One region of the Pueribacillus theae genome, then DNA from elsewhere that is predicted to be linked to it. Evidence: predicted binding sites of a transcription regulator. Region 1 holds the regulator's gene; the other holds the start of a gene.

What was found. The regulator CtsR, encoded in region 1, represses protease genes until heat stress. The targets are predictions, from matches to a motif close to ATGGTCAATAAAGGTCAAACA.
Region 2: the regulator CtsR is predicted to act here: its motif matches at 1,900-1,920, upstream of DCC39_RS15630 (ATP-dependent Clp protease ATP-binding subunit).

Annotation. Positions count from the first base shown of each region.
Region 1 covers NZ_QCZG01000004.1:109,736-125,802, reverse strand. Annotated here, with positions in the region: gene DCC39_RS03710 (MgtC/SapB family protein) at 1-438, shown strand, start outside; gene DCC39_RS03705 (CtsR family transcriptional regulator) at 599-1,063, shown strand; gene DCC39_RS03700 (UvrB/UvrC motif-containing protein) at 1,088-1,624, shown strand; gene DCC39_RS03695 (protein arginine kinase) at 1,628-2,716, shown strand; gene clpC (ATP-dependent protease ATP-binding subunit ClpC) at 2,713-5,148, shown strand; gene radA (DNA repair protein RadA) at 5,231-6,607, shown strand; gene disA (DNA integrity scanning diadenylate cyclase DisA) at 6,614-7,687, shown strand; gene DCC39_RS03675 (PIN/TRAM domain-containing protein) at 7,809-8,918, shown strand; gene ispD (2-C-methyl-D-erythritol 4-phosphate cytidylyltransferase) at 9,074-9,769, shown strand; gene ispF (2-C-methyl-D-erythritol 2,4-cyclodiphosphate synthase) at 9,766-10,242, shown strand; gene gltX (glutamate--tRNA ligase) at 10,340-11,803, shown strand; T-box leader at 11,866-12,173, shown strand; gene cysE (serine O-acetyltransferase) at 12,246-12,929, shown strand; gene cysS (cysteine--tRNA ligase) at 12,871-14,274, shown strand; gene DCC39_RS03645 (Mini-ribonuclease 3) at 14,277-14,696, shown strand; gene rlmB (23S rRNA (guanosine(2251)-2'-O)-methyltransferase RlmB) at 14,686-15,432, shown strand; gene DCC39_RS03635 (NYN domain-containing protein) at 15,437-15,946, shown strand; gene sigH (RNA polymerase sporulation sigma factor SigH) at 16,057-16,067, shown strand, end outside.
Region 2 covers NZ_QCZG01000042.1:2,253-15,919, reverse strand. Annotated here, with positions in the region: gene DCC39_RS15630 (ATP-dependent Clp protease ATP-binding subunit) at 1-1,787, opposite strand, end outside; gene DCC39_RS15625 (amidase) at 1,994-3,412, opposite strand; gene DCC39_RS15620 (1,4-dihydroxy-2-naphthoate polyprenyltransferase) at 3,542-4,474, opposite strand; gene DCC39_RS15615 (isochorismate synthase) at 4,731-6,122, shown strand; gene menD (2-succinyl-5-enolpyruvyl-6-hydroxy-3-cyclohexene-1-carboxylic-acid synthase) at 6,119-7,888, shown strand; gene menH (2-succinyl-6-hydroxy-2,4-cyclohexadiene-1-carboxylate synthase) at 7,888-8,706, shown strand; gene menB (1,4-dihydroxy-2-naphthoyl-CoA synthase) at 8,721-9,539, shown strand; gene DCC39_RS15595 (o-succinylbenzoate--CoA ligase) at 9,695-11,182, shown strand; gene menC (o-succinylbenzoate synthase) at 11,179-12,306, shown strand; gene DCC39_RS15585 (biotin transporter BioY) at 12,381-12,974, shown strand; gene DCC39_RS15580 (divergent PAP2 family protein) at 13,080-13,562, shown strand.

The DNA.
Region 1 (16,067 bases):
TTAGGAGCTGGAACGATACTCGTTCACGGAAGAACGGTAAAAGGTTTAACAACGGCAGCATCCATTTGGGTTGTTGCCGGTATAGGATTGGTAGTTGGCGCAGGGATGTATTATGAAGCCATTTTTACAACGCTGATTGTTGTAATCAGCCTTTTTTTGCTTACAAAGATTGAACCTATCTATATTTTGAAGCAGAGGAAGAAACATTTAGTCGTACTTGCTGAAGAAGAACTTTCCTTAAAAGAACTTGTGGCTATCATGGATGAGGCCGGTATTGAAATCGAAAAAAAATTGATCGAAAGATTGAAAAAAAGTGAACAAACAGTCATGAAGCATACTTTTCTATGCAAATATAAACATGATTCGAAAATGGATGATGTACTTGAAAAAATGTCGAAAATGCCAAAAGTTCAAAAGGTTTCTTACGGAATGGAATAAAAAGGAAAAATAACTGTATGATTTGAAGTTGATTGGAAAAGATGATTGATGCGGAAGATTTATGATTTTATGGAGTATAAGGTTGCAACCTTATTTTTGAATAGAGTATACTTAAAATATAAAGTCAAATATAGTCAAAGTCAGAAAGGTGGGGAGGTCAGTGAAAAATATTTCCGATATTATTGAAGCCTATTTGAAAAGTATTTTAACTGGAAGCGAGAAAGATGCCGTTGAAATTAAGCGCCATGAAATTGCAGAAAGATTTCAATGTGTCCCCTCACAAATTAATTATGTCATAAATACAAGATTTACAATTGAAAAAGGGTATATTGTGGAAAGTAAAAGGGGTGGGGGTGGATATATTCGCATTATGAAAATCCAAGCGAGCGATAAGGCAGACTTAATCGACCAATTGCTTCAATTAATTGATAATAAATTAACACAGCAAGCATCGGAAAATCTCATTTTGCGCCTTCTTGAAGAGAGAGTCATCTCTGAAAGGGAAGCGAGAATTATGTTAAGTGCCGTTGACCGGGCAACAATTAATGTGAATTTGCCGATGAGGGATGAATTGAGAGCGAATTTATTAAAAGCGATGCTTTTAACATTAAAATATAAAACGTAAAATGCCAGACAGGAGGGGTGAAATGTGAAATGCCAAGATTGCAAAGCTCAGCCGGCAACACTTCACTTTACTAAAATTATAAATGGGGAGAAGATGGAAACGCATTTGTGTGAAAACTGCGCCAAAAACAAGAGTGATGCGTTGTACGGCCAAAACAACTTTTCGATTCACCAACTATTGTCAGGGTTATTAAATTTTGAGCATCCGATCAAACAATCACAGCCAAATAACTTCCAAGTTTTTCATAACTTAAAATGCGAAAAGTGCGGCATGACGTATGAACAGTTTACAAAAATTGGCCGTTTCGGCTGTGCACACTGCTATAAGACGTTTGACGAAAAACTTGATCCGTTGCTAAAGCGGGTTCATAGCGGCAACAATACCCACTCTGGGAAAATACCGAAACGGGGCGGTGCCAAAATCCATGTCAGAAAGAGGATTCAAGTTTTAAAAAATAAGATGCAAAATTATATTGAACAGGAAGAGTTCGAAAAAGCGGCTGAAATACGCGACGAACTTCGTTCCCTTGAAAATAATTATAAAAATAAAAAGGGGGAATGATAGATGTCTCTTCAGCGATTTATATCCGAAGCAATCAGTCCTTGGATGAAGCAGTCAGGGCCCGATGATGATATTGTTCTAAGCAGCCGGATAAGATTAGCAAGAAATATAGAAAAATACACATTTCCGATTTTAACTTACCAAAATGAGGGAGAAGAGGTTTTAAACCAAATTAGACAGCAAGTTGACAATAGCCATCCAAATAAACTTGAACTCCTTTTAATGAAAGATTTGGAGCAGATTGAAAAACAAGTGTTAGTTGAAAAGCATTTAATTAGTCCACACCTGGCAAGTGATTCATCGTTTGGTGCTGTCCTGCTTAGTGAAGATGAATCTGTCAGCATCATGATAAATGAAGAGGATCATATTCGCATCCAATGCCTCTCTTCAGGGCTGCGCCTGCAAGAAGTGCTTGAAAATGCAAACCGTTTTGATGACTGGCTCGAAGAGAAGAACGACTTTGCATTTGATGAAAAGCGGGGTTACTTAACAAGCTGCCCAACGAATGTGGGGACAGGGATGCGGGCTTCGGTCATGATGCATTTGCCTGCATTAGTATTAACTCAGCAGTTAAACCATATTATCCCTGCAATTAATCAACTTGGACTCGTTGTTAGAGGAATTTACGGGGAAGGTAGCGAAGCATTAGGTAACCTTTTTCAAATTTCAAATCAAATCACGCTTGGCAAATCGGAAACTGATATTGTAGAAGATTTGAAAAGTGTTGTGCTGCAATTAATTGAACGGGAGCGGCTTGCCCGTCAAATGTTGCTTCAAAATTCAAAGATTCAACTTGAAGACAGACTTTACCGTTCATACGGCGTGTTGAAAAATTGCCGGATTATTGACTCAAAAGAAGCAGCAAAATGTTTGTCTGATGTGCGTCTAGGCATCGACCTTTCTCTTATCGGTGGTGTTTCCCGCACGATTTTAAATGAATTAATGATTTTGACCCAGCCAGGATTTTTGCAACAATATGCTGGTGAACTTCTTGGTCCAGACCAAAGAGATATTCGGAGAGCAGCAATTATTCGAGAAACATTAAAGCTAAAAGAAATATCTGATGAAGAAAGAGGAGGTAGTCAAAAATGATGTTTGGACGTTTTACCGAGAGGGCCCAAAAAGTGTTGGCACTTGCCCAAGAAGAAGCCATTCGATTAGGTCACAATAATGTAGGGACAGAGCATATCTTGCTAGGGCTTATACGCGAAGGGGAAGGAATTGCCGCCAAAGCGCTTAGTGCTCTTAATCTTGACCCTGAAAAAATTCAAAAAGAAGTTGAAGGGTTAATTGGAAGCAGTGAGGAGAAAGTTCAAACCATTCATTACACGCCAAGAGCGAAAAAAGTAATCGAATTGTCGATGGATGAAGCTCGAAAACTTGGGCACTCTTACGTAGGAACAGAGCATATTCTTCTCGGCCTAATTCGCGAAGGCGAAGGAGTGGCAGCGAGAGTTTTAAATAACTTAGGAATTAGCTTAAATAAAGCGAGGCAGCAAGTGCTTCAACTCCTCGGGAGCAATGAATCCAGTTCCGGGCACCAAGGTGCTACAGCCAATGTGAATACGCCGACACTTGACAGCCTTGCAAGGGATTTGACACAAGTTGCGCGTGAAAGCGGGCTTGACCCTGTAATCGGCCGAAGCAAAGAAATTCAGCGTGTCATCGAAGTATTGAGCAGGCGTACGAAAAATAATCCGGTAATAATCGGTGAACCCGGCGTCGGAAAAACAGCGATAGCCGAAGGGCTGGCACAGCAAATTGTAAATAATGAAGTGCCTGAAATTTTACGTGACAAACGCGTCATGACGCTTGATATGGGGACCGTTGTCGCTGGTACGAAATATCGCGGTGAATTTGAAGACCGGCTTAAAAAAGTAATGGACGAAATTCGCCAGGCAGGCAACATTATTCTATTTATTGATGAGTTGCATACATTGATTGGTGCGGGAGGCGCAGAAGGAGCAATCGATGCTTCGAACATTTTAAAACCGGCTCTTTCCCGTGGAGAACTCCAATGCATTGGTGCGACAACGCTCGATGAATACCGTAAATATATTGAAAAAGATGCAGCATTGGAAAGGCGTTTCCAACCGATCCAAGTGAATGAGCCGACGCTTGAAGAGTCAATTGAAATTTTGAAAGGGCTCCGCGACCGATACGAAGCTCACCATCGTGTGACAATTCCAGACGATTCGATTGTAGCAGCAGTTACTTTGTCTGATCGCTATATATCCGATCGCTTCCTTCCGGACAAAGCCATCGACTTAATTGATGAGGCGGGTTCGAAGGTCCGATTGCGCTCATACACAACCCCGCCGAATTTGAAAGAATTGGAACAAAAGCTTGAAGAAGTAAGAAAAGAAAAAGACGCAGCCGTGCAAAGTCAGGAATTTGAAAAAGCAGCTTCCCTTCGGGATACAGAACAGCGTCTTCGCGAAGAAGTAGAGCAAACGAAAAACCAATGGAAAGAAAAACAAGGGCAAGAGCATCAAGAAGTAACGTCGGAAGATATTGCCATGGTTGTATCGAGCTGGACAGGAATTCCTGTCTCCAAGCTGAAAGAAGAGGAGACGGATCGTCTGCTTAAGCTGGAAGAAATTCTTCACGATCGCGTCATTGGCCAGGATGAAGCGGTAAGAGCTGTTTCACAAGCTGTAAGAAGAGCGAGAGCGGGGCTGAAAGATCCGAAACGTCCAATTGGATCATTTATTTTCCTTGGACCTACAGGTGTCGGTAAGACAGAGCTTGCACGTGCGCTTGCCGAAGCAATGTTTGGCGACGAAGATGCGGTTATCCGAATTGATATGTCGGAATATATGGAGAAGCATGCAACATCAAGGCTTGTCGGGGCTCCTCCAGGATATGTCGGCTACGAGGAAGGCGGCCAATTGACAGAAAAAGTACGCAGAAAGCCATATTCGGTTGTTTTGCTTGATGAAATTGAAAAAGCGCATCCTGACGTTTTTAATATTCTTCTGCAAGTGCTTGAAGACGGCCGTTTAACAGACTCAAAAGGCCGGACAGTTGATTTTAGAAATACCATTTTAATCATGACTTCTAATGTTGGAGCAAGTGCATTAAAGCGAAATAAATACGTCGGTTTTGCAGTGCAGGGTACGGATCGGAATTATAAAGACATGAAAGACAAAGTATTAGACGAGTTGAAAAAGGCATTCAGGCCAGAATTTCTGAATAGAATTGATGAGACGATTGTCTTCCACTCCCTAGAGAAAAAACATTTAACGGAAATTGTAAACTTATTGAGCAACCAACTCAGAAAACGGCTGCGTGAACAAGGCATTGATTTTTATTTGACAGAAGCGGCAAAAGAACAACTTTCAGAAGACGGGTACGATCCAGAATATGGAGCTAGACCGCTGCGCAGAGCCATTCAGCGTCATATTGAAGATTTGCTTTCAGAGGAATTATTGAAAGGCAACATAAAAAAAGGCCAACACGTAAAAATTGATGTAAAAGATGGCAAGTATGTTGTTGAAGCGTTGGAAAGTGCTAAGCAGTAAGTAGTGTGTGGCCGGAAGAAATGGGGACTTCCGGTCGCCTGCTTTGTTTTGGAAAATAGAAACATGGTGCAGGGGAGAAAGCATGGCAAAAAGAAAAACAAAATATATTTGTCAAGAATGCGGATATGAATCACCGAAATGGATGGGAAAATGTCCAGGCTGCCACCATTGGAATACAATGGTAGAAGAACTGATTGAATTGCCGAATAAAACAAAAAGAGGCTTTGTTACGTCTGGAGCAGGCGCCTCGTCAAAACCGATGTCCATCCAATCGATTAAAGGCGATCGTGAGCCGAGAATCGACGCGAAAATTAATGAACTGAACAGAGTGCTTGGTGGAGGGATTGTCCCAGGCTCGCTAGTGTTGGTCGGAGGCGACCCGGGAATTGGGAAATCGACGCTTCTTTTGGAAACTTCGTACCATTTGGCAAAGGACAATGCAAAAGTCCTTTACGTTTCTGGCGAAGAGTCAATGAAACAGACAAAGCTTCGGGCAGAAAGGCTACATATTGCTGCAGAAACATTATATATCCAAGCTGAAACAGATTTGGAATTGATTGAGCAAGCAATTGAGGAGCTTCAGCCTGTCTTTATTGTTGTTGATTCCATTCAGACAATGCATCATCCAGCGGTTACAAGCGCGCCGGGCAGTGTTTCCCAAGTAAGAGAGTGTACCGGTCAGCTTATGCGTATCGCAAAAACGAAAGGAATTGCCATTTTTATCGTTGGGCATGTGACAAAAGAAGGTTCAATTGCAGGGCCAAGGCTGCTTGAGCATATGGTAGATGCTGTTCTTTATTTTGAAGGAGAACGCCATCATTCTTATCGCTTGCTTCGAGCTGTGAAAAATCGGTTCGGCTCAACAAACGAGCTTGGGGTTTTCGAAATGAAGGAAACGGGGCTAGAAGAAGTGGCGAATCCTTCGGAAATTTTTCTTGAAGAAAGAGCAAAAGGCGCTTCTGGATCAACAGTTGTCGCGTCATTAGAGGGGACGAGAACGCTTATGGTTGAAATACAGGCGCTTATTACGCCGACAAGCTTTGGAAATCCCCGCCGTACTGCAAACGGGATTGACCATAACCGTGTATCGCTTTTGATGGCTGTTTTAGAAAAACGAGTTGGGCTTCTGCTGCAAAACCAAGATGCCTATTTAAACGTAGCTGGCGGGGTGCGCCTTGATGAACCTGCGATCGATCTCGCCATCGCTATTAGCATCGCGTCAAGCTTCCGTGACCGGCCGACGAAGCCAAGTGATGTCATGATTGGCGAAATCGGTTTAACTGGCGAAGTAAGAAGGGTTTCGCGCATTGAACAAAGGGTTCACGAAGCAGCAAAATTAGGTTTTACACGCGTCATTTTACCAAAGAAAAATATTGGCGGTTGGGCGATCCCTAATGGTATTCAAGTTATTGGCATAGACACGGTGGGGCAGGCGCTGGAGCATGCTTTGGAGGGGTAGAGAGAGATGGAGCCGAGAGCAGTATCTACGATCATTAATCAGTTTCTTCAAATTGTAGCCCCCGGGACGCCGCTTCGCGAAGGGATCGATAATATTCTCCGTGCTGAAACCGGCGGACTGATTGTAGTGGGCTATGATGACAAAGTGAAGCAAATTGTTGATGGCGGCTTTTCCATTGATTGCAAATTCACGCCTGCTTATTTATATGAACTTGCGAAAATGGACGGTGCCATTATTTTAAATGAAGAAGGGAACCGAATTTTATATGCCAACACACAGCTTATCCCCGATACGGCAATTCCTTCAAACGAAACGGGGATCCGCCACAGGACAGCTGAACGTGTTGCAAAACAAACTGGAAGCCTTGTCATTTCCATTTCCCAACGCCGAAATATCATTACACTGTATAAAGGGAACATCCAATATTCGTTAAAAGATATAGGGGTGATTATAACTAAAGCCAATCAGGCGATTCAAACGCTTGAAAAGTATAAATCTGTGCTTGATCAAGGCTTAACGAATCTAGGGGCTTTGGAATTTGAAGAACTTGTTACATTGCAAGATGTTTGCCAAGTGCTTCATCGCATTGAAATGGTGATGCGTATTCGAAGTGAAATTCTAAACTATGTCAATGAGCTCGGAACAGAAGGCCGCCTGATTAGTATGCAGCTTGAAGAGCTTGTCGGCAATGTAGAGTTGGATGCTAGGCTATTGATTCGCGATTACGTAAAGGATAGCAAAGTCAATCCGAATGAAGTGATGAAACAATTAAGCAAGCTGTCAAACGAAGAATTGCTTGAAGAGAGTGCCATTGCTAAATTATTGGGCTTTCCTGCAAGCGCAGTCCGAAATGACGAAGCTGTCGCACCGAAGGGTTACAGGCTTTTGCACAAAATACCAAGGCTTCCACCGCTCATTATCGGGAATTTAGTTCGGGCATTTCCTAATTTAAACGCGATTGCGAAGGCTTCATTAAAAGATTTGGATGAAGTGGAAGGCATTGGGGAAATTCGGGCGAGAGCCATTCAAGCCGGTTTAAAGCGCGTCCAGGAACAAGTTTTAATCGATCGCCATATTTGATGGGAGGCTAGAGCCTTGTTAGAGATTTCATAGTTTCATTTATGTTACACTATGTAAATTATTTGGAAAATAGGTTTCAAAACAGGGAAACTGTTTATAATGATAGAAGGAGGTGAATATGTTGAACGAGAATCTTTTAAAAAGATTTGTGCAATTATTTTTTATTTTGTCGGGTGCCACACTGGGCTGGCTCTTCGTTCCAGATTTGCTGTCACTCTTAAACATCGGAGACATCCCATTGCTCATTTCCCCTTATATCGGAGCATTTATTGGCGCACTTATATTATTTTTAGCAACCTATTGGTTAACGGATTATATTGCTGGATTAATTAAATGGGTGGAAGAAGCACTTGTTAAAGTACCGATTACAGACTTATTATTTGGAACGATTGGGTTAGTCGTCGGATTAATTGTTGCGTTTCTTATAACGGTATCTTTAAGCGGAATGGACATCCTAATCTTAAGTGACGTCGTCCCGATTTTCATCACAGTACTCGCAGGCTATTGGGGTTTCCAAGTGGGCTTTAAAAAACGGGATGAATTAGTTTCTCTTTTTTCGATAAATAAAATGAGAGACAAGAAAAAAGAAGTAGAGGAACCAAGAGACGTTGAGAAAGATAATGTGAAGTTGAAAATATTGGATACGAGCGTCATTATTGATGGACGAATCGCTGACATTTGCCAAACAGGATTTTTGGAAGGGACGCTTGTTATCCCCCATTTTGTACTTGAAGAGTTGCAGCATATTGCAGATTCATCAGATGCCTTAAAGCGCAATCGCGGCCGCAGGGGATTAGATATTTTGAATAGAATCCAAAAGGAACTTGATGTCAATGTCGAAATCTATGAAGGCGACTTTGAAGAGATTCATGAGGTTGACAGCAAGCTCGTGAAACTAGCGAAACTATTGAATGGCATTGTTGTCACAAATGACTTTAATTTAAACAAAGTATGCGAACTGCAAAATGTAGCTGTCTTGAACATAAATGATTTGGCGAATGCTGTGAAGCCGGTCGTTCTGCCTGGTGAAGAATTAAATGTACAGGTGATTAAAGACGGGAAAGAACATAACCAAGGCATTGGCTATCTTGACGATGGTACGATGATTGTCGTTGAAGAAGGGCGCAACTACATTGGTAAAACCATCGATGTCATTGTAACGAGTGTACTGCAGACGTCTGCAGGCAGAATGATTTTCGCCAAGCCTAAATTGTTGGAAAAGGCATTATAAGTTTCTTATTCATATAAATCGAGACGTACCAAGGGATTAGCGTCCGTTATTCCCCACTTATACTTCTTCGAAATCTCTAAATCTTGAAGTGGGGGGTCTTCCGGACGGTAGCACCGGATAAAGCAAACTAAAAAGGTAAGGGATGGTTTGTTATCGTGGAATATCGCGTTGTTATTCCTGCAGCGGGGCAAGGAAAACGCATGAAAGCCGGAAAAAACAAGCAGTTTATTTTACTTGAAGACCAGCCGGTTATCGTTCATACGTTAAACGTTTTTCAAAACGATCCAAATTGCATTGGAATCATACTTGTTATAAATGAAAAAGAAAAAAAAGAATTCTGTGAGCTTGTCGATGCAAATAAATTATCAAAAGTAAGCCATATTCTGAATGGCGGCAAGGAACGCCAGGACAGTGTGTATAAAGGATTAAAAGCTCTTCCGGGAGAAGAGGATGGTGTTGTACTCATTCATGACGGCGCAAGGCCATTCGTTACGTGTGACATGATCACTCGTGTAGCAAAAAAAGCGGCTGCAAAAGGTGCAGCCGTTTTAGCTGTTCCTTTGAAAGATACGATAAAAAGCGGGAATGATGGAATCGTCCTAAAAACATTGAATCGATCCAGTCTGTGGGCTGTTCAAACACCGCAAGCTTTCCGATCCTCCATTATTATCAAGGCTTATGAGCATGCAGAACGCTGCGGAATCACTGCAACAGACGATGCTTCCCTCGTTGAGGAATTAGGTTATGAAGTATCGATTGTTTTAGGTGAAGAGTATAATATTAAACTGACGACACCATATGATTTGTCAATGGCTGAAGTCATCTTGAAATGGAAGGAGAACAAAGGGTGATACGGATTGGACAAGGGTTTGATATTCATCAGCTTCAAAAAGGCAGAAAAATGGTAATAGGCGGAGTTGAAATCCCGTATGAAAAGGGCCTGCTTGGCCATTCTGATGCCGATGTGCTGCTGCATGCTATAACAGATGCATGCCTTGGAGCGCTTGCACTGGGAGATATCGGAAGACATTTTCCAGATACGGACGAGGCTTATAAAAATGCCGATTCGCGCGAGCTTCTTCACAAGATATGGGAGCTTATCAAACAAAAAGGCTACCGATTGGGAAACATTGATTGCACAGTCATCGCACAAAAGCCAAAAATGGCGCCGCATATTCTAAGAATGAGAGAAACGATTGCGGCACTGCTTGAAGCAGATGTTTCTCAAATTAACGTAAAAGCAACAACAGGCGAAAAACTTGGATTTATAGGCAGAGAAGAAGGAATCGCAGCGCAAGCTGTGGTCCTATTGCAAAAAAGGTAAGCCGCACGAAGAAAGGTGTATTGTTCTTGACGGCTTCTTGCGGAATCATGGTAAAATGAAAAAAATGACTGAATGAAAGAAGTGGAAGGTGTAACAAATGTCAAATGAAATCAGGGTTCGCTATGCTCCAAGCCCGACTGGGCATTTACATATAGGAAATGCGAGAACAGCTTTATTTAATTATTTATTTGCACGTTCGCAAAACGGAAAATTCATTATCAGGGTGGAAGATACGGATGTCAAACGCAACGTGGAAGGCGGCGAACGCAATCAGCTCCGCTACTTAACATGGCTTGGCATAGACTGGGATGAAAGCATTGATAAAGGCGGGGATTACGGACCGTACAGGCAGACTGAACGGCTTCATCTGTATGAAGAGCATGCCAATGATTTGCTTGAGCGGGGGCTTGCGTTTAAATGCTATTGCACGGAAGAAGAATTAGAAGCAGAACGCGAAGCCCAGCGGGCAAGGCATGAGATGCCCCGTTACTCTGGAAAATGCAGGAATTTGACAGATGAGGAGCGAGCCCAATTTGAAGCGGAAGGGCGTAAACCAAGTATCCGTTTCAAAGTGCCGGAAAACCGAGTATACGCATTTGACGATCTAGTTAAGGGTGAAGTGACATTTGACTCAAACGGGATTGGCGACTTCGTGATTGTGAAAAAGGACGGCATTGCAACCTATAACTTTGCGGTAGCCATCGACGATCACTTTATGAAAATTTCCCACGTTCTTCGTGGAGACGATCATATTTCCAATACGCCTAAACAAATGATGATTTATGAAGCCTTTGGTTGGGAACCGCCTGTGTTTGGCCACATGACGCTTATCGTCAACGAAGAGCGCAAAAAACTGAGCAAGCGTGATGAATCGATTATTCAATTCATTGAGCAATACAAAGAACTCGGCTATTTGCCGGAGGCGTTATTTAATTTTATTTCATTGCTTGGCTGGTCGCCTGTCGGGGAGGAAGAGATTTTTTCGAAAGAACAATTTATTGAAATGTTTGATGTGAAACGTTTATCGAAATCACCGGCAGTTTTTGATACACAAAAGCTTGCTTGGATGAATAACCAATATATAAAAAACAGCGACTTGGATCGAATCATTGAGTTAACATTGCCTTTTCTCATTCAAGCGGGCCGCCTGCCAGAAAATTTATCAGCTAAGGAGCGGGAATGGGCTGAAAAATTAATTGCCATTTACCAAGATCAGTTAACGTATGGCGCAGAAATCGTCGAGTTGACAGACTTGTTTTTCCGTAAGACGATTTCGTATAATGAAGAGGCAAAGAATGTATTAAACGAAGAGCAAGTACCGGAAGTACTTCAGGCTCTTCTTGAAGAGATTGAGCCGTTGGAAGGTTTCAGCCCTGAAGAAGTGAAAGCTGCCATAAAAAGAGTTCAGAAAGCAACAGGGCAAAAAGGCAAGCGCCTTTTTATGCCGATCCGTGTAGCGACAACAGGGCAGACGCATGGCCCTGAGCTTCCAGCTGCCATTTCACTTTTGGGAAAAGAAGTAGTAGAAGCGCGTCTTAAAAAAGCTGTTCAAAAAGGGTGAAAAACCGCATCGGTTAACAGAATCAACAGAAGATGTATACTATAATAGCTAAAACTGAAATTTTACTTACAATGACAAGGACGAGTAGGAATTGATTGTTTCATATGTCAGAGAATACCACCTTAGGCTGAAAGTGGTTTATGAAACACAATTTTGAAATGCACCTTCGAGTTCTTTTGTTGAAATGAAACGAGTAAACAAAAGCGGACGTCTCCCGTTACCAGGCATAGAGCGCATTGTCTTTTAAGTATGTGTTCAAAAAGGAGGGCTTGCCTCCTGTAAGCCTCCGGACTTTTTGAACAACCCTTTAATTAAAACTTTTTAAGCAATGCATAAGCAGAGTGGAACCACGTCAATCGGCGTCTCTGTGTCTTCGGGCACAGGGGCGCTTTTTGTTTGAACTCGGATCAAGGAATGAAAATAAGATGGGAGGGAGTCTACGATGTTTAAAAGGCTTCGTGAGGATATAGAAGCCGTATTTGAAAATGACCCTGCGGCTAGAAGCGTTTTAGAAGTCATCTTAACTTATTCAGGGCTGCATGCCATTTGGTCACATCATATCGCTCACTGGTTTTGGAGAAAGCGTTTATTTTTCCTTGCTCGTCTCACATCACAAGTTAGCCGGTTTTTTACTGGGATTGAAATCCATCCCGGCGCTAAAATTGGACGCCGTTTGTTCATTGACCACGGAATGGGAATTGTGATTGGCGAGACTTGCGACATTGGAGACGACGTCATTATTTTTCAAGGGGTCACTTTAGGCGGAACAGGCAAAGAAAAAGGGAAACGGCATCCCACGGTTAAAAATAACGTGATGATTTCGACAGGTGCAAAAGTCATTGGTTCGATTACGTTAGGAGAAAATTCAAAAATCGGCGCGGGTTCGGTTGTTTTAAAAGATGTCCCCCCAAATTCGACTGTCGTCGGCATACCGGGAAAGGTTGTCATTCAGGATGGAGTAAGGGTCCAACACCCTGACAACGTTGCAGATAAAATAAGTGAGATGGAAAAAAGAATTGCGATGCTTGAAGAACAGTTAAAACTGATGGATAAAAGGAGCGGGGAAAGTGTCGATAAAGCTATACAATACGTTAACCCGAAAGAAAGAAACATTCATTCCAATTGAGGATAAGAAAGTAAAAATGTATGTGTGCGGGCCAACGGTCTACAATTACATCCATATCGGAAATGCAAGGCCTCCTATCGTTTTCGATACGGTTCGTCGCTATTTTCAATATAGGGGCTATGATGTGTATTACGTATCAAATTTCACAGACGTTGACGATAAAATTATTAAAGCAGCGAAAGAAATTGGCGAAGAAGTTCCCAAATTAGCGGAGCGTTTTATCAAAGCATACCACGAAGATACAGAGGCTCTCGGCGTGCGAAAAGCGGATGTCCATCCACGTGTGATGGAGAACATGGATGAAATTATCGATTTTGTAGAAGCGTTAATTGAAAAGGGCTACGCCTATGAGGCAGACGGCGATGTTTATTTTAAAACGCGTGAATTTGAGGGCTACGGTAAATTATCCCATCAATCGATTGATGATCTTCGTCTTGGCGCCCGAATTGAAGTAGGGGAAAAAAAGCAAGACCCTCTTGATTTTACAATTTGGAAAGCGGCAAAGGAAGGGGAAATTGCGTGGGATAGCCCATGGGGGAAAGGTCGGCCAGGCTGGCATATTGAATGCTCGGCGATGGCAAAGAAATATTTAGGCGAAACGATTGATATCCATGCTGGGGGCCGAGATTTGGCTTTTCCGCATCATGAAAATGAAATCGCCCAAACGGAAGCATTAACAGGAAAGCCATTTGCCAACTATTGGATGCATAACGGCTATATTAAAATCAATGATGAGAAAATGTCTAAATCGTTAGGAAATGTTGTGTTAGTCCACGAATTAATTCAAAATCAAGATCCGAACGTTGTCAGGTTTTTCATGTTGTCTGTCCATTACCGCAATCCTATAAATTTTAATGATGAACTTCTTGAAAGTGCACGAAGTGGACTCGAAAGACTGAAAGAAACCGTAAGGAATTTAGAATACCGTATGGCGCATTCTGCCAATCTTGATAAAAACATTGAATCTTCTTTGGATGCAATTCAACGGTTAAAAAAACAGTTCATTGAAGAAATGGACGATGATTTTAATACTGCAAATGCCATCGCTGTTCTTTTTGAACTCGCAAAGGAAGCGAACCGTTATTTAGCGAATAAAAATTCTTCAAAAGCAGTGCTTTCAGCTTATTTGACCCTCTTTGAAGAGATTTCAACTGTACTTGGCATCCCGTTAAAGCAAGAAGAGGCTTTGCTTGATGAAGAAATTGAAAAGCTTATTGAAGAAAGGAACCAAGCAAGAAAAGAACGCCAATTTGCTAGAGCCGATGAAATCCGCGATCAACTCCTTGCACAACATATTATTTTAGAAGATACTCCCCAAGGCGTTCGCTGGAAAAGGAAAGAGTAGATATGGCCCAAAGCAATGTTGATGCCAAACAATTAAATGCCCTTGCACTTGCGTACATGGGTGATGCTGTCTTGGAAGTATTTGTGCGCGAACATTTGCTTAAAAGCGGGCAAGTTCGCCCGCAGCGATTGCACCGCCTTGCGACAAACTATGTATCGGCAAAGGCACAAGCAAAAGTTCTTCACAAATTAAGAGAAGCCAATTTTTTTACTGAAGAGGAAGAGGCTGTATTAAGAAGGGGAAGAAATGCAAAGTCACCAACGATTCCTAAAAATACTGACGTCCAAACGTACCGTTACAGTACAGCCCTTGAGGCATTAATTGGCTATCATTACTTACAGAAAAATGATGAACGAATCGATAGCATCATCTCGGCTATGATTTCGTTCATTGAAGAAAGAAGTGTTCAAAATGGAAAGTGAACTCATCATGGGAAGAAATCCAGTCCTTGAGGCTCTCCGTTCAAATCGGGAAATTAATAAATTATGGGTGAACGAAGGTTCACGCGGTGGGCAAATGAACGAACTCATCGAACTTGCGAAAAAAAACGGTGTGCTCATCCAATTTGTCCCGAAGCAAAAGCTTGATCGATTAGTCAATCAAGGGAATCATCAAGGTGTCGTCGCTTCGATTGCAGCCTACAACTATGCCGGAATGGACGAGCTTTTCCAAAGAGCGGAGGCGTTGAATGAAGCTCCTTTTTTCCTTTTGCTTGATGAAATCGAAGACCCCCATAACTTAGGTTCCATTTTGCGGACGGCAGAATGTGTAGGGGTTCATGGCATCATCATTCCAAAACGCCGATCAGTCGGATTGACAGCAGCGGTCGCAAAAGCATCGACAGGAGCGATTGAACATGTTCCCGTCGTCCGCGTCGGAAACTTGGCACAAACGATGGATGAATTAAAAGAAAGAGGGCTATGGTTTGTAGGAGCGGACGCCAAAGGAAAGCAAGACTTCCGTGAAGCGGATTACGATATGCCGGTTGGGCTTGTCATTGGCAGTGAAGGAAAAGGCATCGGTCGGTTAATTAAGCAAAAATGTGATTTCCTCGTGCGCCTTCCAATGAAAGGGAAAGTGACGTCGCTTAATGCATCGGTTGCGGCAGGCGTTTTAATGTATGAAGTTTTGCGGAAGCGAAGCCCAATCGGGGGTTAGTGCAATGGATATTCTGATTGTGGACGGCTATAACATCATTGGAGCCTGGCCGGAATTAAAAGAGATGAAAGATACCGATCTCGAAGGTGCGCGTGATTTGTTGATCGATAAAATGGCCGAGTATCAGGCATACACAGGTTATCAAGTGATCATTGTATTTGATGCGTACCTCGTTCCAGGCATCCAAAAAGTGTTCAACCGCCATGATGTGACTGTCATTTTTACGAGTGAAGGCGAGACGGCGGATGAAAAAATTGAGCAATTAACCGTCGAGTTAAAGGGGGTACTTACACAAATCCATGTGGCGACATCGGATTACGCGGAACAAAAAGCGATCTTTGGCCAGGGGGCATTGCGAAAGTCAGCTCGTGAACTTTTAAATGAAGTGAAAAGAATTGAAAAAGGGATTGAAGAAAAAATTGAGGAAATCGACCGTTCAGTACGCAAATCAAAGATTTGGCTTTCCCCGGAAGTACAGGCAGCTTTTGAAAAATGGCGAAGGGGAAAGTCTTGAATGGTTGACGCATTATTGATCTATGTTTATAATGGGGTTATATGCCATTTTTTTAAAATAGGTAATTTTTTGACTCTTTCACAACATGGTCGGGGGGATGCAGGTTGAACATGCCAGGCCT
Region 2 (13,667 bases), on a different contig from region 1:
AAGCTTTCAAGATCTGTCACAGCATCAGATTGTTCAGCATTAAAGCCGACTTTTGCTTCCCTCACACCAGTACCTGCGTTGCTTGTCATAATGATGACGGTGTCTTTAAAGCTTACTGTACGTCCTTGGCTGTCAGTTAAGCGCCCGTCTTCCATGATTTGCAAGAACATGTGCTGCACATCAGGATGCGCTTTTTCAATTTCGTCCAACAAAATGATGCTGTATGGGTTGCGCCTTACTTTTTCAGTTAATTGGCCAGCTTCTTCATGGCCTACATAGCCTGGAGGCGAACCAATTAATTTAGAAACAGAATGTTTCTCCATATATTCGCTCATGTCCAGACGAATCAATGCATCTTTCGAACCGAAAAGCTCTTCGGCAAGTACTTTCGTAAGCTCGGTTTTACCGACACCAGTAGGGCCAACGAAAAGGAATGATCCGATTGGGCGTGTTTTTGCTTTAAGTCCAGCGCGGCTTCTGCGGATCGCTTTCGCTACTTTTTCAACAGCTTCTTTTTGTCCAATGACTCGATCTGCAAGATTGGACTCCAAGTTTTTCATTTTCACTTGCTCGTCTTCTTGCAATTTTGTCACTGGGATGCCTGTTTTTTCTTCAAGAATTTGTTGAATGTCTTCCACTTCAACTTTTTCCTGATTATTTTCGCCCGCTTTTTTCATTTCTTCCTGCAATCTCAATTCTTCCGTACGCAAATAGGCAGCACGTTCATAATCTTCTTCACTCGCGGCTTTTTCTTTTTCTTTCACGATTTCTTGAAGGCGCGCTTCCATTTTTCCACGGTCACCGGCAGACTGAGCCAAATTCTTTCTAGAACCGGCTTCGTCAAGCAGGTCAATCGCCTTGTCAGGCAAGAAGCGGTCTTGAATATAACGATGGGAAAGCATTGCACAAGCTCGAATGGCTTCATCTGTATATTTGATTTCATGATATTGTTCATATTTTGGCTGCAAACCTTTTAGGATTTCCAATGTGGCTTCAACAGAAGGCTCTTTCACAATAACAGGCTGCAAACGCCGTTCGAGTGCCGCGTCTTTTTCAATTTGGCGGTACTCTTTTAAAGTTGTAGCGCCAATAAGTTGAAGGTCGCCTCTTGCAAGCGCAGGTTTCAAAATATTGCCTGCGTCCATTGAGCCTTCGGCAGAGCCAGCTCCAACAATTAAATGAATCTCGTCCACAAACAAGATCACATTTTCTCTGCTTTGCAGCTCTTTAATAAGTTGTTTCATTCGTTCTTCAAACTGTCCTCGGATGCCGGTATTCGCTACTAAAGATGCGACATCAAGGATATACACTTCTTTATTTAATAGTTTTGTCGGCACTTGGCCTTGGATGATTTTTAACGCAAGGCCTTCAGCAATCGCTGTTTTACCGACACCAGGTTCACCAATTAAAACTGGATTATTTTTGTTCCTTCTATTCAAAATTTCAATGACTCGGTCAATTTCTTGCTCTCTTCCAATAACAGGATCAATTCGTCCTTCTCTAGCTGAATCCATTAAGTTATGGCCAAGTTCATCAAGCAATCCTTTTCGTTCTTCTTTCACTTGCTGAGTCACTTGAGGCCCTTTTCCTTGCATGAATCCTTGGAACGCATTATTAAAGTCAAAATGATGATGCATTGAGCTGAAACCAGTTGGATTTTTCATTTCATTTTGAACAGAGAGGAAACATTCTTGACATAAGTGAAATTCTTGAAGCTGGCCATTGATACCAACTCTCATTCTAACTGTTGCTTCATTTGTATTACATTTTTCACAACGTTTTGTCATGTAAATATCCTCCTTCTTATTTTTCGATTTGTTTTAGTTTTTAATTTCAAGTTAGGTTAGGTTAAGGTCTTTGATTTTGACTTTGACTATATTTGACCTTTGACTTTATTATACTCTGACCTTCTTTGACTTTCAAGTGCTTTTTATAAAAAAGTGAAAAAAAATAGTGAAAAGCCGTTACCTCTATTCAAGGCAACGGCTTTTCACTATTCATATGTTGGTTCAATATAGGTTTCAAATGCTTTTTCATAGTTACGGCACAACTGCAAAACAAGCCGATCGGCAAAACGGCTGCCGACAACTTGAAGGCCCACTGGCAAACGGGATGATGTTAACCCGATTGGCAACGATGCGGCTGGATGGCCTGTCAAGTTGTAGATTTGTGTCATCATCCAATCTGATTCCGGATTAATATTCTTCCCATTGATATGTGAAGGCCCTGGCAAATGATGTTCAAAGGCTGTTGTCGCAAGGGTAGGCGATACGATGAATTGGTATTTGTTTAAGATGGATTGGATGGCCTTCCACACTTTTGTACGATTGAATTCAATTGCCCGGTAGTCAACTGCGCTTAATTTTCTCCCAACTGCAATCATTTTTGCGATGTTTTCCGAGAAATTTTCAGGTGCTTTGTCGTATAAATGCCCATAATTCGCTGCGTATTTGACACACCACATGCCGGAAAATGCCCGTGCGAGATCTTTTTTGCTGATTCCAAGATCAAGATTTACTTCTTCTACTTCACAACCGAGGGAAGCCAAGTTATCACACGCTTTTTCAACGACTTCTCTCACGTCATCTGATACTTCATATAAACCATAGTTGAGGGTATAGGCGATTTTTAACCCTTTCACATCACCGTTCAAGTCTGCAAAGTCGACCGCGGATGTTGGAACGGAATCCGGATCATTCACTTGGTATCCCATCATAACTGAGAAAAGAAGGGCAGCGTCTTCAACTGTTCTCGCCATTGGACCATTATGTAAATAGGGGTGCTGGGAGCCGAAGAGATTGTTTGGATCGCTGTCATGCGGTACAACTCCGAATGTCGGCTTCAAACCAAAAATTCCAGTTAATGATGATGGGATTCGAATTGAGCCTCCTCCATCGCTTCCTTCAGCAAATGGCGCGAGCTTTGCCGCAACCGCGACAGCAGAACCTCCGCTTGAACCACCTGGTGTTAACTTTTCGTTCCACGGGTTTTTTGTCGTCCCGAACAGCGGGTTATCCGTCGTCCCTTTATGGCCGAATTCAGGTGTGTTTGTCTTCCCTAACACGATACCGCCAGCTTCTTTAATCCTTTGTAAAAAAGTCGCGTCATAATCGGGTATGAAATCTTTGAACATTTCCGAGCCATATGTCGTTAAGATTCCCTTCGTTGGGGTTAAATCTTTGATCGCTACCGGTATGCCGTGAAGGCCACCGAGCTCTTCCCCTTTCATAACCGCCTCTTCCGCATTTTTCGCTTCATCTATCGCATGCTCATTGATTGTGACATAAGCATTCCATTTTGAGTTGAACTTCTCAATACGATCAAGATAAGCTTTGACAACTTCAACAGGCGAAAGTTCCTTTTGTTTAATTTGCCTCCGTAACTCTACTGCTGATAAATCCGTAATTGACAAGGCACTCACTCCTTAGAATTTATAATAGAAAATTTCCCTCTTAATAAAAATTGGCTATCAGTATGAGAATTCCTTTTTAATATATAAAAAAGCGATGACATTGATGCCACCGCTTTACATGAATCTTAATTATTTTAATAGGTATTCAAATAATAGACTAATTGAAACTAAAAAACCGAAATGAGTGTGCATTTGTGCTGTCGCTTTCATGGCAGGCATCATTTCAATTGGCTGTTTCTTTCCGATAAAGTTTCTTGTTGCCGAAACGGCTTTCGGCAAACTAATAAACACGAGAAGCAGCCATAATGACGCGTACCCTGCAACAATCATCCAAATGACCCAAAGATAAGAGAAAATAAACATAGCCGCTAAAAATCGGACAGAGTTTTTATGGCCTAAAAGAATGACCAGAGTTTTTCTCCCACTTTTTGCATCGCCTTCACGGTCGCGAATATTGTTGGCCGTTAAAATGGCTCCACACAGAATAGATATCGGCACAGAGATAAGAATGCTCTTCGTCGTAACAGCGCCTGTTTGAATATAAAATGAAATAAGGATGATAATAAGTCCCATGAAAAAACCGGAAACAATTTCGCCAAACGGTGTATAAGCGATCGGATAAGGGCCACCTGTGTAAAAATATCCCGCCGCCATTGAAATGGCCCCAATAACAGCAATCCACCAACTTGTTGCAGCGGAAATATAAATTCCAAGCAAAATAGAGATGAAAAACAGCATGAGCGCAAGGCGCAATATAAGCTTTGGTTCGATTCCATCTCTTACGATTGCTCCCCCGATTCCGACTGATTCAGCAGTATCAAGCCCCCGCTTATAATCGTAATACTCATTAAACATATTTGTCGCGATTTGAATGAAAAGCGAAGCCAACATCATCGCCAAAAACAACATAAAATGAAACTTCCCATCCAAAACCGCAAGCATTGTTCCGATAAAAACCGGGACAAACGCTGCCGTTAATGTGTGCGGGCGCAAAAGCCGCCACCACACTTGCCAACTTGAAGGTTGTTTCATATCCTTCTGTTGTTCGATAAGTGCTGACATAATTTTCTCTCCCTTAAACTGATCCACAAATTAAGTTTATGAGAATGGGGGGAAACTGTCAATCTCTCTGAACCAGCTTTCTTCCTCTTTATATGGGCTCGATTTATGGCTTGTTTATTGACATAAATCAAATGGAAGGTGTATCTTTGAATAGATTCTATTGCCGTTTTTATAAGGAAATTTGCTATATACAAGTGATTAAGTCGGGTTTTAATCTCTGACTTCCGGATCTACTCAGGAGGAATCAATCGTGATCATGATAGAAGAGCCTAAGCTACTGTATGAAAAGCTAGTTGAAGGCGTTAAAAAAGCTGGCCAATGTGGTCGCCCAATTATTGTAAGTATAACTTCAAAAATAAAATACCAAGATCCCATTCTCTTTTTTTCTGCATGCAAAGACGAAAAAGGAACACGGATTTTTTGGAGTGACCCCAATCAAGAATTAACCCTTGTTGGAGTCGGCTCCGAGCTCACATTTGAGACAAATGGAACGGATCGTTTTTCTTGGGTCGAGAAAAAATGGCGTAAGTCTCTGCAAGATGCGATTATTGTTCAAGACGAACCGGTTCCGGGAACGGGCCCAACTCTTTTGGGTGGATTCAGCTTTGATCCTTTAAAAGAAAAGACGCCGCTTTGGAAGTCCTTTCCAGATGTAAAAATGAATTTGCCGAAATTTATGCTTACGAATCATAAAGAAAGCTCTTGGCTAACTGAGAACTTTTTTCTAAAAGCGACAGATGATCCGGATCTTATCACAGAAATAGCGATAAAAGAACGGGAAAATCTTTTTAAGTATGGAGGAAATGCATCACTTCTCCACAATGCGTATATTAAGGAAGAAATTAACCCTCAATCTTGGACGCGTATCGTTCGAGAAGCAACGGAAAGCATAAAAAAGAATGAACTTAAAAAAGTGGTACTGGCAAGAGAACTTCGAATTTTTGCAGATAAGCCTTTTTCACCTGAGCACACCCTTTCCCGCCTGCATAAAGAACAGCCTTTAAGCTATATTTTTGCTTTTGAAAGCATGGAAGACTGTTTTATCGGGGCAACCCCTGAAAGGCTTGCAAAACGGGAAAAAGGCCACGTTCTGTTCACATGCCTTGCCGGCTCGATGAAACGGGGCAACACAGCAAAAGAAGATGAACAGCTCGGAAACGATCTAATGAATGATCCTAAAAACCGCCAAGAACACCAATTCGTTGTTGACATGATTGGGGAAGTCGCCAAAAAGTTTTGCAAGGATGTTTGCGTGCCAGATGGGCCTGTTCTCTTCAAATCACGCCATATTCAACATTTATTTACACCGATCGCTGCAAAAGCAACAGACAAGTCCTTGCTTACCATTATTGAAGCGATGCATCCGACACCTGCTCTCGGGGGCTTTCCGAAAAATGCCGGCATTGAAAAAATCCGCCAGGTGGAAGAGCTTGACAGAGGTTGGTATGCCTCCCCTATTGGCTGGATTGACTATAAAGGCAACGGTGAATTTGCGGCGGCGATCCGCTCTGCATTGCTTCAAGGCAGTGAAGCATCCCTGTTTGCCGGCTGTGGGATTGTCGCAGATTCCGATGAATTAAGTGAATACGAAGAAACGAGAATTAAGTTTCAACCAATGTTATCCGTATTAGGAGAAGAAAAAACATGATTGAAAACCACACGCTTACGAAATATACTGCTGCGTTTGTTGATGAACTCGTCCGCTCGGGAACCCGCCATGCTGTCATAAGCCCGGGTTCCCGTTCGACGCCTTTGGCGTTATTAATGGCGGAACATCCTGGCTTAAAGATTTGGCTGCAGGTTGACGAGCGCTCTGCTGCCTTTTTTGCGTTAGGCATCGCAAAATCAAAAAATGAACCGGTTGCGATTGTGTGTACTTCAGGGACAGCAGCCGCAAACTATTATCCGGCAGTAATTGAAGCAAAACTATCAAGAATTCCGCTTGTTGTATTGACCGCTGATCGCCCCCACGAGCTGCGTGACAGCGGGGCACCTCAAACAATTGATCAAGTCCGCTTGTTCGGCACTTACCCAAAATGGTTTGTTGATATGGCGTTGCCTGAAGAATCGGATGACTTGCTTCGCTATTCGAGAATAACCGCATCCCGGGCTGTTTCAACTGCAATTGCGACACCTGCCGGGCCTGTTCATCTGAATCTCCCGTTTAGGGAGCCTCTTCTACCCGATTTGTCGCTTCCAACGCTTTGGGAAGGCGGACGTGAGGCAGGCAAAAGCTATACAGCTGTTATTTCCGGAAGCCGAACATGCTCTGACGACGATTTGCAATCACTTGCGAAAGAAATAACTTCCAATCAAAAAGGGTTAATTATTTGTGGGCCAGTAAACGAAGGTGCTTCATTTGCATCAGAACTTGTCAAATTATCGGAAAAGCTGCAATTTCCAATTCTCGCGGATCCCCTTTCACAGCTTCGAACAGGCCCGCACAAGAAAGATACGATTATAGATACGTATGATGCATTTTTGCGTGTAACGGCTTTTACCAGCCGATTTGAACCTGATGTCATCATTCGCTTCGGTGCTATGCCAGTCTCGAAAGCATTACTGTTATACATTAAAAATAATCCAACTTGCAGGCAAATCTTGATCGATGATGGCGCAGGCTGGCGTGATCCAACGTTAACAGCTTCAGACCTTATTTACGTCTCTCCATTTGATTTTTGCAGCCGCATGAGTTCTTTTGTGAAAGGACAAAACAAGGAAGCAAAGAAATGGTTAAAAACATGGCAAGATGTAAACAGCATGAGCAAAGAAGCCATTCACCAGGCAGCAGTGCATGACAAAATGAACGAAGGCCAAGCCATGCTTGAAGCTGTCTCGATGCTTCCTGACAAAGCATCCATTTTCGTCGGCAACAGCATGCCTATAAGAGATTTGGATACATTTCTTTTTAATCAATCAAAACAAATCCGGACATTCGCAAACAGGGGCGCGAACGGAATTGACGGTGTCGTCTCAACCGCTTTGGGCGCGAGCCTTCACAGTGAACCGCTCGTCCTCGTCATTGGCGATTTATCATTTTTCCATGATTTAAACGGGTTGTTGCCAGCCAAACTGTACAGCTTGAATGCGACAATCATTGTCGTTAATAATGATGGCGGCGGTATTTTTTCGTTTTTGCCCCAAGCTGAACATAAAAGCAAGCACTTTGAACAATTATTCGGCACTCCGATTGGCCTTCATTTTAAACATGTTGTTGAAATGTACGGTGGTACGTTTGTGCGTGCGACGGATTGGAATGGATTTCGAAATGTTTATGAAGACAGCTTAAAAACAAATGGATTAAACGTGATTGAAATCGTAACAAACCGAAGCGAGAATGTGCGGCTTCACAAACAAATTTGGAATCAGGTGGAACGCACGGTTCAAGCCAAGCTCTTTGGAGAGAAAAAATAATGTTCTATCAGGTCAACAATCTGAACTTGCATGTTGAAATGGAAGGAAGCGGCTCGCCCCTCCTTCTTTTGCACGGCTTCACAGGTTCAAGCCATACTTGGAAGCCGTTCATTCCATTCTTATCGAAAAAACATACGGTCATTGCCATTGACATGATCGGGCACGGCAAATCAGACGCACCCCATGATCCGGCACGTTATACATTGGAAAAAGCGGCGGACGATACCATTGCCTTGTTGGATAAAATGAACATACAAACCATCCATTTGCTTGGCTACTCGATGGGCGGCAGGCTCGCCTTAATGATCGCGTGCCGGTACCCAGACAGAATTTCATCTCTCATCCTTGAAAGCAGCTCTCCTGGCTTGAAAACAGAAAAGGAGCGGAAAGCGAGAAGGTCGTCTGATGAAAAGCTTGCAGCTTTTATCGAAGAAAAGGGCATAACAGCTTTCGTCGATTATTGGGAAAACATCCCTTTATTTCAAACCCAAAAAAGAGTAACATTAGAAGAGAGAGAAAAAGTAAGGGCAAACCGCCTACAAAACAGAGTCCATGGCCTTGCGAACAGCTTGCGCGGCATGGGGACTGGACGACAGCCGTCTCTATGGAGCTGCCTTCCGGCACTTAACATGCCATGCTTGCTTCTGGCAGGCGAACTTGACGCAAAATATGTTAAAATTGCAAAAGAGATGGACAAGCTTCTTCCCCGCTCCAACGTCACCATTTTTCGTGACGCGGGCCACACAGTGCATCTTGAAAAAAGCCGGCCATTTGTCAAAACGGTTGCTGAATTTCTACATAAGATCGAAGTGAAATGAAGGAGGTCTTTGCTATGACAGTCGAATGGAAAAAAGAAAAAGAATACGAAGAAATTATTTACGAAACATATGACGCAATCGCCAAAATTTCGATTAACCGGCCTGAAGTACATAATGCTTTTACGCCAAAAACGGTCAACGAAATGATTGATGCCTTTTCCCGGGCGCGCGACGATTCCAAAATCGGCGTGATTATCTTGACCGGTGTGGGCGAGAAAGCGTTCTGCTCCGGCGGTGACCAGACAGTGCGGGGTCACGGAGGCTATGTTGGAGACGATGAAATTCCGCGCCTCAACGTGCTTGATTTACAACGCTTAATCCGCGTCATTCCGAAACCTGTCGTCGCGATGGTAAACGGCTATGCGATTGGCGGAGGCCACGTTCTCCACGTTGTCTGCGACTTGACAATCGCTTCGGAAAACGCCATTTTCGGCCAGACAGGCCCGAAGGTTGGAAGCTTCGACGCAGGCTATGGCGCAGGCTATTTGGCTCGCCACGTCGGCCACAAAAAGGCGCGTGAAATTTGGTATTTATGCCGTCAATACACCGCACAGGAAGCGCTTGACATGGGGCTCGTCAATACGGTCGTACCACTTGAAAAACTCGAAGAAGAGACCATTCAATGGTGCAAGGAAATGCTTGAAAAAAGCCCAACTGCCCTTCGCTTCTTGAAAGCTTCTTTCAACGCGGATACAGACGGACTTGCCGGGCTCCAACAACTTGGCGGAGACGCTACCCTTCTCTACTATACGACAGAAGAGGCAAAAGAAGGCCGCGATGCTTTCAAAGAAAAAAGAAAGCCGGACTTTGGCCAATTCCCGCGTTTTCCTTAATAAAAACGACTACTTCGAAAAAACACCTTTGGGCTCTGCACCGAGGAATCCTGCTAACTATGTATACACCTTATTTTTATATCTTTAAAATATGTTCAGCTTGGTGGCAATTCACCAAGCTGATTTGCTATTTCACCGAGTTTGGAGGAATCACAATGTCGGGAGAAATGATGCCGAATTGGCTGTATAAACGTGCGTTTCTTTCACCGGAACGCACAGCCCTTGAATTTGAGACAGAAAAAATTTCCTTTTTTGAATTGCATGAGCGTGCCCTTTCACTCGCACGCAAGCTTGCTTCCTTTCCGATTAAAGAAGGGGATTATGTTTCATTTTTGCTAAAAAATTGTCCCCATACCGTCGAACTCATCCACGCGCTTGAGTATATCGGCGCCGTCACCGTACCGCTTAACAATCGGCTGGCACCGGCTGAACTGCGCTTCCAGCTTGAAGATTCAAATACAGCGCTTTTGATTTATGACGAATCATTCAGCAGTCAAGCGATCGAAGCTGCCGAACCGCTCAAAAGTGTCAAAGCGATGGCGATTCATGAGCTTGGCCAGTTGGCGGAATCTGATTTTCAACCGAAAACCGAAATAAATTTGGATAGCAACCATACCATTATGTATACATCAGGGACGACAGGATCGCCGAAAGGTGTCATCCTTACATACGGAAACCATTGGTGGAGCGCTATCGGCTCAGCATTGAATCTAGGCTTGCAAGAGAGCGACAAATGGCTGTGCACCGTTCCGATGTTCCATATGAGCGGGTTGTCGATTTTGATGAGAAGCGTTATTTATGGTATTCCTGTCGTTATCCATGACGCCTTTGATCCCGATAAAGCAAATCAAGCGATCCACTCAAACGGCGTCACCATTGTATCCGTCGTCAGCGCCATGCTTGCCCGGATGGTTCATGCCCTTGAAAACAAGTACCCCGAGTCATTCAGGTGTATGCTGCTCGGGGGTGGACCCGCACCGAAGCCGCTCCTTGAAGCGTGCACAGAGAAAAACATCCCTGTCTTTCAAACATACGGCATGACAGAAACGGCATCACAAATCGTTACGCTTTCATCAGAATACATGCTCAAAAAAATCGGTTCTGCCGGAAAGCCTCTTTTCCACGCCCAATTAAAAATTGAAAAAGATGGCGCAATCGCTGAACCGCATGAAGTAGGGGAAATTGTTGTAAAAGGAGCAAACGTAACAAAGGGGTATCTAAGGCGAAAACAAGCGACCGAACAAGCGATAAAAAATGGCTGGCTTTACACAGGAGATCTAGGCTATCTCGATGAAGACGGCTTCCTATATGTCGTTGATCGAAGAAGCGATCTTATTATTTCCGGCGGCGAAAATGTCTATCCCGCTGAAATTGAAGCAACGCTTCTTTCCCACCCATCTATCGTTGAAGCCGGAGTAACAGGAAGGGAAGACGAAAGATGGGGGCAAGTGCCAATCGCCTTTGTCGTCAAAAATGACAAATCGGTAACTGAAGAACAGCTTAAAACGTTCTGCCGCGAACAATTAGCGGGCTACAAAGTACCGAAAAACATTTACTTTGTACATGAGCTCCCGCGAAACGGCGCGAACAAACTGATGAGGCGCGAACTCATTCAGTTTTTGAAGGAAGATAAAAGATGCTGAAATTCCACCGAGCCGTACTCCATCATATCTTGATGACGCTTAAAACACCTTTTGCCGCAAGTTCAGGCTCCACTTTCGATCGGGAATTCATTATCGTTGAACTGCAGGATAAAGACGGAGTAATTGGCTGGGGGGAGTGTTCCGCTTTTTCTTCCCCTTGGTATACAGAAGAAACGACAAAAACAGCGTGGCATATGCTTGAGGACTTTCTCATTCCGATCGTCTTTGAAAATCATATCGAACACCCAGAGAATGTCTCCTCTCTTTTTCGTACGATAAAGCGAAACAATATGGCCAAAGCCGCCATTGAAGAAGCCGTATGGGATGTGTATGCGAAACGAAACAACTCTCCTCTTGCCAGCGTTTTAGGGGGCAAAAAAAGAAAAATTGAAGTTGGCGCAGCCGTCGGCATCCAACAATCTGAAAAGGAGCTGCTTCATACAGTTGAGCGGTATGTAAATGAAGGCTATAAACGGATAAAAGTGAAAATCAGCCCAGGAATGGAGGATAAGATTCTCTCCCCTATCCGTTCCCATTTCCCGATGCTTCCGCTTATGGCTGATGCAAATTCCGCCTACACACTGGAAGATCTCGCCCAATTAAAAAAACTGGATCAATACGATCTCCTGATGATCGAACAGCCGCTTGCGGCTGACGACATTTTCGGCCATGCAGTTCTGCAAAAAGAACTAAACACACCCATTTGCCTTGATGAAAGCATCACCTCTTACCGCGATGCTAAGCAGGCGATTGAACAAAAGAGCTGTCAAATCATCAATATAAAGGTTTCCCGTGTCGGTGGGCTTACAGAAGCAAAGCGTATCCATGATTTATGCAAGGAACATCAGCTTCCCGTCTGGTGCGGAGGCATGCTGGATTCAGGCATCGGCCGCGCGCATAATATCGCCATCTCAACGTTGGATCATTTCATCATCCCTGGAGACACCTCTGCTTCCAGCCGCTATTGGGTGCATGATCTGATTACACCGGAAGTCACCATGGTTGACGGCTGCATTGAAGTCCCCGAAAAGCCGGGAATCGGCTATGAAGTGAACCGGGAGCAGCTTAAACGCTTCACCCTTTGTTCGAAAGTTTTCAAGAATACATTTAATGTTAACTATTAAAAATATTAAGTTGACATTATTTACGCCCTTTATTATGCTTATCTAAAAGAACTGATCAAAGGAGGGCATATTAAATGAAGCGTAAAAAATTTCGACCAATTGATTTAACGTTTATGGCTCTTTTTGCAGCCCTGATGGGTGTTGGTGCGAACATCGCCCAGTTTCTCGTTATTGGCGGTTTGCCAATTACGCTGCAAACGTTTTTCTCCATCATGGCTGGAGCGCTGCTCGGAAGCCGGCTCGGTTCCCTTTCCATGGCTCTTTATACGTTAATCGGCTTAGTGGGAGCGCCAGTGTTTGCCCAATTTACGGGGGGACCGGCTATTTTAATTAAGCCAACATTTGGTTTTATTTTATCTTATATTCTCGTATCGTGGATTGTTGGAAAAATCGTTGAAACCGCAAAAGATCCAGGCTTTAGCCGATTTTTAATTGCATGTATGGTTGGACTTGCCATTAACTATTTTCTTGGGACAAACTATATGTATTTCGCATACAAATTTTGGGCGGATGCTCCGGAAGGATTTACTTACGGGATGGCTTGGCTTTTGATGGTTCCCCCGCTTCCAAAAGATGTTTTGTTAACCGTTTTAACGGCTGTCATGGCACCGCGTATTTACAAAGCGATCCATCGTTCTGGAAGCCTCTCGAATCAATCAGCAGCTTAATGATGATAACGTTTATTTACCGCGCTTCGAAAGCGCGGTTTTTTCATGTTGAACTATGTTATAATGGTAACACTATTTTTCTAAGGAAGGAAGTTTGATACCACAATGGCGATCTTTTCAAATTTCCCATTATGGTGTGCCATTGCCGCCATCGTGTTGGCTCAATTTTTAAAAGTTCCCGTTAACTTTATCGCTACGAAAAAATGGGATTGGCGCCTCATCAACAGCAGCGGTGGTATGCCAAGTTCCCATTCTGGCGGCGTTACAGCCCTTGCAACAGGTATCGCAATTGAAGAAGGGCTTTCCTCGCCTATCTTTGCAGTGGCTACATTATTAGCCATTATCGTTATGTATGATGCAACTGGCGTTAGAAGGCAAACTGGCAAACAATCGATCGCAATCAACACTTTGATGAGAGATTTTAACCGTTTTATTGAAGAAGCAAAAACATGGGCTGGAAAAGACAAGCTGCAAAAACGTGAGGAACTTAAGGAATTACTCGGCCACGAACCGAGTGAAGTGTTTGTCGGAGGGCTATTCGGTGTATGTTCAACGTTAGTTATTTATTCATTGATCACTTTACAGTGAGTGTTTCAAAAAATAACCGAGAACAAAGTTCTGAGAACTTGCGCAGGAGGGCTGACTTCTGCGTTGTAGACATGACATGCACGTATTTAGCAGAAAAACCTCATA